Regions from separate parts of the Psychromonas sp. MME2 genome, predicted to be linked through region 1. Evidence: predicted binding sites of a transcription regulator. Region 1 holds the regulator's gene; each other region holds the start of a gene.

Evidence for each region. The regulator FliA, encoded in region 1, starts transcription of late flagellar genes. The targets are predictions, from matches to a motif close to CTAAAGNTNNNNNNNNNNNNGCCGATA.
Region 2: the regulator FliA is predicted to act here: its motif matches at 1,421-1,447, upstream of AB1A03_RS09190 (VC2046/SO_2500 family protein).
Region 3: the regulator FliA is predicted to act here: its motif matches at 2,129-2,155, upstream of AB1A03_RS16160 (flagellar protein MotY).

The regions. Positions count from the first base shown of each region.
Region 1 covers NZ_JBEWXI010000007.1:55,350-58,634, forward strand. Annotated here, with positions in the region: gene flhF (flagellar biosynthesis GTPase FlhF) at 1-424, shown strand, start outside; gene AB1A03_RS07230 (MinD/ParA family protein) at 504-1,373, shown strand; gene AB1A03_RS07235 (RNA polymerase sigma factor FliA) at 1,374-2,072, shown strand; gene cheY (chemotaxis response regulator CheY) at 2,228-2,611, shown strand; gene AB1A03_RS07245 (protein phosphatase CheZ) at 2,625-3,285, shown strand, end outside.
Region 2 covers NZ_JBEWXI010000010.1:154,222-157,506, reverse strand. Annotated here, with positions in the region: gene AB1A03_RS09200 (DUF808 family protein) at 1-412, opposite strand, end outside; gene AB1A03_RS09195 (DUF808 family protein) at 375-800, opposite strand; gene AB1A03_RS09190 (VC2046/SO_2500 family protein) at 850-1,386, opposite strand; tRNA gene AB1A03_RS09185 (tRNA-Tyr) at 1,511-1,594, shown strand; gene AB1A03_RS09180 (response regulator) at 1,748-2,977, shown strand; gene AB1A03_RS09175 (tetratricopeptide repeat protein) at 2,925-3,285, shown strand, end outside.
Region 3 covers NZ_JBEWXI010000015.1:169,545-172,829, forward strand. Annotated here, with positions in the region: gene AB1A03_RS16150 (Cof-type HAD-IIB family hydrolase) at 1-685, opposite strand, end outside; gene AB1A03_RS16155 (YajD family HNH nuclease) at 843-1,175, shown strand; gene AB1A03_RS16160 (flagellar protein MotY) at 1,225-2,094, opposite strand; gene rnt (ribonuclease T) at 2,223-2,837, shown strand; gene AB1A03_RS16170 (HDOD domain-containing protein) at 2,961-3,285, shown strand, end outside.

The DNA of each region.
Region 1 (3,285 bases):
ATTGTATCAATTCAGAGAAAAGCGTTTAGTACTTATTGACACAGCTGGGATGGGGCAACGAGATGTACGATTATCGGAACAACTTGATACGTTAATGCGTAATAGTCGGGTCAATATCCATAGCTATTTAGTTATATCATCTACATCTCAACGGCGTGTTATTGAAGAAGCTTTATTACATTTTAAACGAATTAAACTTTCTGGTTGTATCTTAACAAAAGTCGATGAAAGTGTCGGTTTAGGTGAAGTGCTGAGTGTTACCATGGAGCATGCGCTACCTATTAGTTATGTGACAACGGGGCAGCGAGTGCCTGAAGATATTGAAATAGCAAAAACGGAAAGTTTAATCACGCAAACATTAGAGATGATGAACGAGTTATTCACACAGCAGCAACAGCAGTGGTTTGATAACTTTAGCGATTAAATTTTTTGTTATAATTAGCAATAAAGGTAATAGCAAACCTTTATCGTATAAAATAAGTTAATAAATAATGAGTAATATGATGATTTCAGATCAAGCAAGTGGCTTAAGAAGAATGACAAATAATCAAGTAAAAGTAATTGCCGTTACCGGTGGTAAAGGCGGCGTGGGTAAAACGAATGTTACTTTGAATCTTGCTGTATCACTTGCGCAACGAGGCAAACGAGTTTTAATTCTAGATGCCGATTTAGGTCTGGCAAATGTCGATGTGCTACTTGGTATTCGCGTCACCAAAAATTTATCGCATGTCTTATCTGGTGAATGCACCCTTGATGAAGTGATTGTGGAAGGTCCGGATGGGGTCATGATTGTTCCTGCGACATCTGGAACACAGTCAATGGTTGAATTGTCTGATGTTGAGCATGCTGGGCTGATTCAAGCCTTCAGCTCTTTACAAACTCCGATCGATATTCTTCTGATCGACACCGCCGCCGGTATTTCCAATATGGTTGTCAGTTTTGCTCAAGCGGCGCAGGATGTGATCATGGTGGTTTGTGATGAACCTACATCAATTACAGATGCCTATGCACTGATTAAAATTTTAAGTAAACAAAATGGCGTTTATCGTTTTAAAATTGTTGCCAATATGGTTCGTAGCTTACGAGAAGGGCAAGACCTATTCACTAAATTGACGCGCGTAACGGATCGTTTCCTCGATGCTTCCTTAGAGCTTGTTGCTTGTATCCCATTTGATGGCAATGTTCGCCAAGCGGTGCGTAAGCAAAAAGTGGTTGTTGAAGCATACCCTAAAACACCTGCATCATTAGCATTAAAGGCATTAGCAAATCGAGTTTGTGATTGGCCTATCCCGAATCAACCCGGCGGACACTTGGAGTTCTTTATTGAAAAATTGTTACTCAATGATAATGCTAAAATAAGCGAGTTGCCATAAGTGATAAAAGCACAGGGCTATTACAATAATACTTCAGATCTCATTGACCGCCATTCTGAACTAGTAAAAAAAATAGCTTATCATCTTAATGCTAGGTTGCCTGCTACCGTGCTGATCGATGATTTGCTGCAATCTGGTATGATTGGTTTATTGGAAGCTGCGAGAAATTTTGATGCCTCTAAGGGCGCAAGTTTTGAAACTTTTGCAGGTATCCGGATACGTGGTGCAATGTTAGATGAAATACGTAAAGGCGATTGGGTACCGCGTTCAGTGCATAAAAACAGTCGTGAAATAGCGGCTGCAATCAACGCGGTTGAAAAACGTACTGGTCAAGATGCAAAGGACAGTGAAGTTGCAAAAGAGTTAGGTATATCACTTATTGATTATCAACAAATGTTGCAGGATGTAAATTGTGCTAGATTAGTTGCCTATGAAGATATTTCTGATTGTGATGAAGTGCATGGGGAAGAAAGTAGTGATACTGTTTTTGATGCTGTCAGTGAAAATCAATTTTCAAGCAAGCTCGTGGAGTTGATAAAACAGCTTCCTGAACGAGAAGCATTAGTATTATCCTTATATTATGATGAAGAGTTAAACTTAAAAGAAATTGGTTTAGTACTCGATGTGAGTGAGTCTAGAGTAAGCCAAATTCATAGCCAAGCACTACACCGCTTGAAAGCAAAAGCGCTAATTGCTTAGTGAGTTGCTAGACATGCTCTTCGATTACTAAGAGATACATCACAGTTGCATTAACAAATAAAGAAATGACAGGCTATTACGCTCATTTTTTTTTATATTTGCTTTTATTTATTTGTAGTAGATAAATAAAAATATTTTTTACTTAGGGGAATGTTTTGGACAGAAATATGAAAGTGCTAATTGTTGACGATTTTTCAACAATGAGAAGAATTATCAAGAATTTACTACGAGACCTTGGTTTTACAAACACATTTGAAGCTGATGATGGAAGCACGGCTTTACCTATGCTTAAAGAAGGCGGCTTTGAATTCGTTGTAACTGATTGGAATATGCCAATTATGCAAGGAATCGACTTGTTAAAAGAGATTCGCAAAGACCCCAACTTGAAACACTTACCTGTTTTAATGGTGACGGCTGAAGCGAAACGTGAACAAATTATTGAAGCGGCTCAAGCGGGCGTAAATGGTTATATCGTGAAACCTTTTACTGCGGGTACGCTAAAAGAGAAGTTAGATAAAGTATTTGAGCGATTAGGTTAAAAAGGAAATCGCTATGGCAAACCCATTGATGCCGCTACTCTCTATTGAACAAGCTAGAGCTGTTGTTGCTCATCTAGAAGCTGACGATATAGATGCTGCAAATAAAATTGTTGAAAATGTAACTCTTAGTACCATAAACAAAGATTTTGTGTTTGATAAAGTAGGTGAATTAACAAGAGAACTGCATGATACATTAGTTAGTTTTCAAGAGGACACTAGGTTAATTGATTTAGCTGACCATGAGCTTCCTGATGCTAAAGATCGTTTAAATTACGTTATTGAAATGACCGATAACGCAGCCAATAAAACGATGGATGCAGTTGATTCTTGTCTACCCATTGCCGATAAAATGATTGCTTCACTTGAAAAAATCAGTCCAAATTGGCAAGGTTTAATGACGCGAAATTTAGCGTTAGGCGATTTTAAAACACTTTGTCATGATGTTGATGCCATGCTTAAAGAGTCAACAATTAGTGCTTTAGATTTGCGATCTTCACTAACTGACATATTAATGGCACAAGACTTTCAAGACCTAACCGGACAGATGATTCGTCGGGTGATTACTTTAGTGCAAGAGATTGAAGCTAAACTGGTAGATATTTTAAAAATATCTAGTACAGAGATCGCGCTTAGTAACAAACGAGTAATAGAAAAAAACACTGAGAAAGATATTA
Region 2 (3,285 bases), on a different contig from region 1:
GCCCTACCAATAATTCAGCTAACATCGTCGGCATAAATAATAAATAATCAGCAATAGCATGCACATTGTGCACAAATATGCCTCCGGCAACGAGTAACATAGCTAACGTACCGACAATAGTTAATAGGCGAATAACTTTCGGTAATGCCGCAACAAGTAACTCACCGATAAATTTTAAAAGGTTATTTTTCTGCTCTGCTAACGCTATTAATTTAAAGCCGACATCATCCATGCGAACCAAAAGTGCCACAAAGCCATAAACACCCACTGTCGCCAACAGAGCCACAAATGAAACAACAATAATTTGTAATATTAAAGGCTCTTGCATGACTGTACCGAGGGCTAAAACGATAATTTCAATGGAGAGAATAAAGTCAGTCAGTATCGCTGATTTTATTTTTTTTTGCTTCATAATTCAAAAAATCTTGGTCATCTTCGAGTATGGTGTTGATCGGCCGACTCTCTTTTTTTTGAAGATACTCAAATATTTTCTCTGCACCTTCAAAGGCAAGATATATCCCTCCTACCATTAAAATAGGGATAATCAGCCAATTAGCAAAGGCACTCAATAGAAAAGCAACGGGTAAAATGATCAATTTATTACGTAAAGAGCCCTTCGCTATTGCCCATAACACAGGCAACTCTCTGCTTGAAGAAAATCCAGATGCTTTTTCAGCCCCCACAGCCAAGTCATCACCCAATACACCCGCGGTTTTTTTAGTCGCGACTTTACTCATCATTGCCGCATCATCTAACAAAGCAGCAATATCATCAAACACAGCAAAAAAACCCGTTGCCATTATTCTTCCTCAAAAATATGAAATAGCGCGTAGACCATTCCATTAACCATTACATATAGTTCACTTTAATTGGTTTATTATCTAAATCCAATTCTTGATAGCGATTCATGAGCTCATTTGTAACACCGGTTGAGGTGAATTGAATAGACGAATTGCCTAATGAGGCAGAAAGGCGCTGCTGTGCAACTAAGGATATATTATCAACAATGTCATCACTAAATTCACCTTGCTCAGGGCGAGCTAGCAGTGCTTCATTATGCAATAATTGCTTTAAACGAATTGTACGAAAATGGTTATTATGTAAATCAGCATTCATATTACATGCTTGCTCAAGGGTAACACCTCCGTTAACAAGGGGTTGAGCAGGAGGAAGTTGAAACTGTTGGCGTAACGATGCGGTTGTCTCTAAAGCCACTTCTTTTTTTGCCGCTAAATCAAATTGTGCAAAATCTCTTGCGTCATCGGATAAAAAACTGAGTAACAAATTAAATTTGTCACGCGTGCCATTGTGTACAGCAGCATTTAATTGCTGCCCTAATTGCCACTCATTTATCAATAAATTGTTATCTAGCTGTTTACTATTCATACATTTTCATTGTTTTATCTCCGATATAAAGTGTTATCGGCAACAAACTGATTTTATTTAATGTTTTTTTATTTTTTTAACTTCACATGCCTCTATTATCTGCTATTATTGCCCGCGAAATAACGGAGGGGTTCCCGAGTGGCCAAAGGGAGCAGATTGTAAATCTGCCGCGTAAGCTTCGGTGGTTCGAATCCACCTCCCTCCACCATTTCACTCCCCTGAAAGTCTTTCCCTTCATAGAATATTTGTTTTACTATACAAAGTACGTAAAATAATCGTTTTGCACTACATCCTAGCTTATTATTATCTACAATTAAGTACATTACGCTCATTCTCAAATAAAAGTGAAGATCAATAAACAATGTTTAATTATAAAGACAAAAATATTTTAATTGTTGATGATCAAAAAGCATTCCATATCATGCTGCGTAATATGCTCACTAATCAGGGGGCTAGTGCACAAAAGATTTCCTTTGCTGAAAATGCTGAAGGCGCTGTGAAATTAGCAGAGAAAAAAACTTTTGACCTATTTCTTGTGGATTACAATTTAGGGTCGGGCAAAAATGGCGTACAACTTATTGATTTTCTACGTCAAAAAGAGTTAATCACCAATCATGCAATATGTTTTATTATCACCGGTGATAATAATAAAGGGATGGTACTTACCGCGCTTGAAAAGTCACCCGATGATTATTTAATGAAGCCCTTTTCTCAAACACAACTACTTAATCGACTGCGTAAAGCCGCACAAAAAAAAGAGGTAGTCGTTGATATTTTTGATGCCTTACAAAAACAAGAATATTCACAGGCCATTGCATTATGCAAAGAAAAAATTAATCAAAGCGCTGATTACAGAAAATTATGTAAAGCCCTCTTAGCTGATATCTACATAGAAATAGAGAAATACGAAGATGCAGAACGAATTCTTAAACCGCTCGTAGAAAACAGACCACTAATAAGAGCGAGCATCAGTTTAGGTAAAGCTTATTATTTACAGGATAAGCTATCAGAGGCGATTAATTTATTAAACATAGTAATACAAAATTCCCCCTTACAGATAGAAGCCTATCAGTGGCTATCACGCACCTATAAAAAAAATGGTGAACTAGAGAAAGCGCTAGCAACACTTAGCTATGCTGCTAGTATAACCAATCATAGTATTGAACGGCATCAAGAAGTGGCTATCTTAGCCAATGAAATGAACGAGCATAAACTCGTGATCAGTAGTTATTCGGCGATTTTACAACTGAGTCGTAACTCTTTTTACCCAAATCCTTGTCACCTCGCTAACTATATCCGTTGTATTCTTGAGTATGCTCTTTCCGAAGATGATTTAATTGATCGAAAAATCATTTTAAAACAAGTCAGCTCAGCACTCTACCAAAGCCGTTTTGAAGAGGGGAGAAATAAAGATTTTGACTTCAACTGCTTTGATGAAATTTGCCAATCTAAAGTATTCTTTGCTCTAAATGAACCATTAAAAGCGAAACGGAAATTGCTAAGTACGCTAGAACAAAATGATAAAAAACCTGAAGAATTTGAAACAACTCTATTATGCGAAGCACTTTTTTTCACTATTAGATATCGGTGAGTTTGATTATGCAGCCCCCTTTTTAAAGGAAATTAAACAACGCGATATCATCGATTCAACCATGCAAACAGCAATTAATAAACAAACCGGTAGTGCACTGAAAGCCCGCATGAGTACATTTAAAAAATATAATACATTAGGCATCCAAGCTTTTTCTCAACATCTTTATGAAAGTGCTCTGACTCATTTCAATCAGGCACTGCAACTTGAACCATTGAATTCCGGTGCATTACTTAACTGTATACAGGTGCACCTTGAATTAATCAAAATTGCGAAGGATAACCAGCAGGTCGATTTACTACATCATT
Region 3 (3,285 bases), on a different contig from region 1:
CGAACTTAATCATTTCTAAATCATTCGCCGCATCGCCTACACATATCACTTGTTCTGCTGTTAGTCCGAGATGTGCGGTTAAAGCAGCCATGCCTTCACCTTTGTTGCTATTTTTATGCATAAACTCGTAAAAAAATGGTGTGCTTTGTGCCATTGAATACTTTTCTTGCATCTCATTTGGGAGTAATTTAATCCCTTTAGCGAGTTGTTCTGGCTCGTCAATCATCATAATTTTGATGATATCATCATTTTCATCAAGCTGATTAAAGTCGTATAGGTTAAATTCAATGCCATTGAGTTTTGCTTCATAATCCGTATATCTATTTTCCTTTGGTGTGATCAGCCCATGCGTCATAGAGTAAGCTAAAATATTAACATCTAACTTATTTGCTAGCTGATATAACTCAATCGCATCTCGCCCTGTTAAAATAGAGCTTTTTATAACTGAGCGACAGGCTACTTTAAGAATGAGTGAGGCGTTATAGGTTAACACATAATCATCTTCACCATCTAAACCCAACGCTTGTAATGTTGGTAGCATGCCTTCAAAGGGGCGGCCTGAAGCTAATACTACTTTTATATCTCGTTCCTTTGCCGCTGATATTGCTTCGCGAACACGATTGGTTAGGGCTTTTTGGCTATTTAATAAGGTGCCATCCATATCTAAAGCAATTAATTTATACATGATTAATTCCGGTAATTTATTTACCGATAGTGTATTTGAAATCGTCTTTTTAATCGACACTGTTTGTAGAAATAATATTATTGCTGACTTTGCATCTTGAAGTATCATGGGTATATTATCTGTTTTTAATATTAATCATTTAAAGAGTGGTACTCAAATGGCCTATATCCCAAGCAATTACAAATCAATGGAAAATGACTATCGCGATAAAGCATTAAAATTGTTTCCGTGGGTGTGTGGAAAATGTGCGCGTGAATTTGTTTATTCTAATTTACGTGAATTAACGGTTCATCATATCGACCATGATCACAGTAATAATCCAGCAGATGGAAGTAATTGGGAGTTATTGTGTATCTACTGTCATGACCATGAGCATGATAAATATACTCAAGCAGATTTGTATGGCAGTACGGTAGTCGCTGGTGATGATGTACAAGCCAGTGCAACCTACAACCCCTTTGCAGACTTGTTATCTAAAATGAAAAAGTAGTGTATTATGCCCCAATCATAATATTCGAATGGGGCATGTGTTGGATGAGTTAACTATCTTCCCGTTCAATAGAGATAACTACGCGGCGATTTTGCATCCGTCCTAATATATTTTGGTTATCCGCCACATGATGTTTTTCACCAAATCCTGTTACCTGTATTTTTTCATCATCTAGACCTAATTGTTCTAAATATTCTTTAACTGAAATTGCGCGTTGCTCCGATAATTTTTGATTATGACTACGGGAACCATAGCTATCTGAGTATCCTGCAATGAGCACAACACTAATATTTTCATCATATTTAATGTAATCACCAATCATTTTTAAACGTTTTTTGGAAAATGAGGTGAGTTTAACGCCGTTCTTATTGTATTTTAAAATACTAAAAGAGATATCTTCAAAATCGTAGGGTAACAGTTGATCGACACAATTACTAAACTCATCATAGCTACGATTAAAATTGATTGATGAAAGTGCGACACTGGTTATTTGATCATTATTACGCCAATCTTCAAAGAAAAAGGTTGGGTATTGTCCTGCTTCAAGTTCGTTCAACATGCGCCAAGCGCTTTGTTGCGTAACATAACCATCAAATTGTTGATAAAACTCGACGGTATCAATATCTTCGCTAGGTGCACCGGGGCGCCATTGTGGCGGTATTGATTTGAGTTTCACTGTGCGTGTAACGGGCATCGCCAGTTTACTATGTAAAATAAAATCAAGGTTGATTTTTTTACTTGCCCTTGCCTCAAAATGCGCTTGTCCATAATTTGGAATAGGGTGCTCCAGTGTACATTGAATGGGAGTAGAGCTGGAGATATACCAAAGGGAGTTATCCATATCTGCGTGATAACTTTTATTCGTTGCAAAGGCTGATTGATAGAAAAATAGCAGTGTTATAAAAATAATTTTTTGCATAATATAACTCATCTTATTAAGGCGTCATCATTATTATCGGCAGCGATATTTTTTTCTTTAGTGAATTTTATGCTGTTTTCGGAAAAATCAGGCATAATTACTTTTCAAATTTTAACTATGAGTAAATTATGGCAAACACATTGACTGCGCGTTTTCGTGGTTATTACCCCGTTATTATTGATATTGAAACATCAGGATTAAACTCTCAAACGGATGCGATGCTAGAAATCGCCGCAATTTTTCCTGCGATGGATGAACAAGGTTACCTTTATGCTGCAGAAAAAATTCATTTTCATATAATGCCATTTGAGGGGGCGAATTTAGATCCTAAAGCATTGGAATTTACCGGTATTGATCCCTTTAATCCGTTACGGGGCGCTATTGATGAATGTGAGGCATTAAGCGAAATTTTTAAGTTAGTTCGTAAACATCAAAAAAATAATCAATGCAATCGTTCTATAATTGTGGCTCATAATGCTTCATTCGATCAAGGTTTCATAAATCAGGCAACCCAGCGTTGTAACTTTAAAAGAGTCCCATTTCATCCTTTTGTCAGTTTTGATACAGCGAGTATGGCTGCGTTAGCCCTTGGTCAAACTGTGCTTGCGAAGGCTTGTGAACAGGCCAAAATACCCTATGATAATAATGAGGCGCATTCTGCTTTATACGATACACAAGTGACCGCAGAGTTGTTTTTCTATATTGTCAACAAATGGAAAGGATTAGGCGGATGGCCTGTTTAATTAGAATAATATCAGTTATTCAATAATAGGCCTGGCAAAGTATCTTGAGGTACCATAGGGATAGTTGGCGCCTTTTACTCCTCATCACAATAATTGCAAATGAATCTAGGGGTAGTGTTCTTCATGGCAGAAAATAGAAAGCGAACAGCGGCAAGGTGGGTTGAGTTATTATCTAAGAATGAGCTACCAGCAATTACTTCTGTTGCGAGTAAATTAGATAAATTTTCCAATGATGACATTAGTTCTATACCTAAATTATGTAAGGTGATCTTACACTATCAATCTCTATCATCCTCAGTTTTAAAAGTTGTAAATAGTGGTAACCGTATTTCTAAACGTCAGATAACGACCGTTTCTAGAGCGGCTATTGTGTTGGGTATACGCACAGTAAAAAATATCTGTTTGACATCCAAAATATTAGATGGCCTATTAGAAAACAAAAATTTAT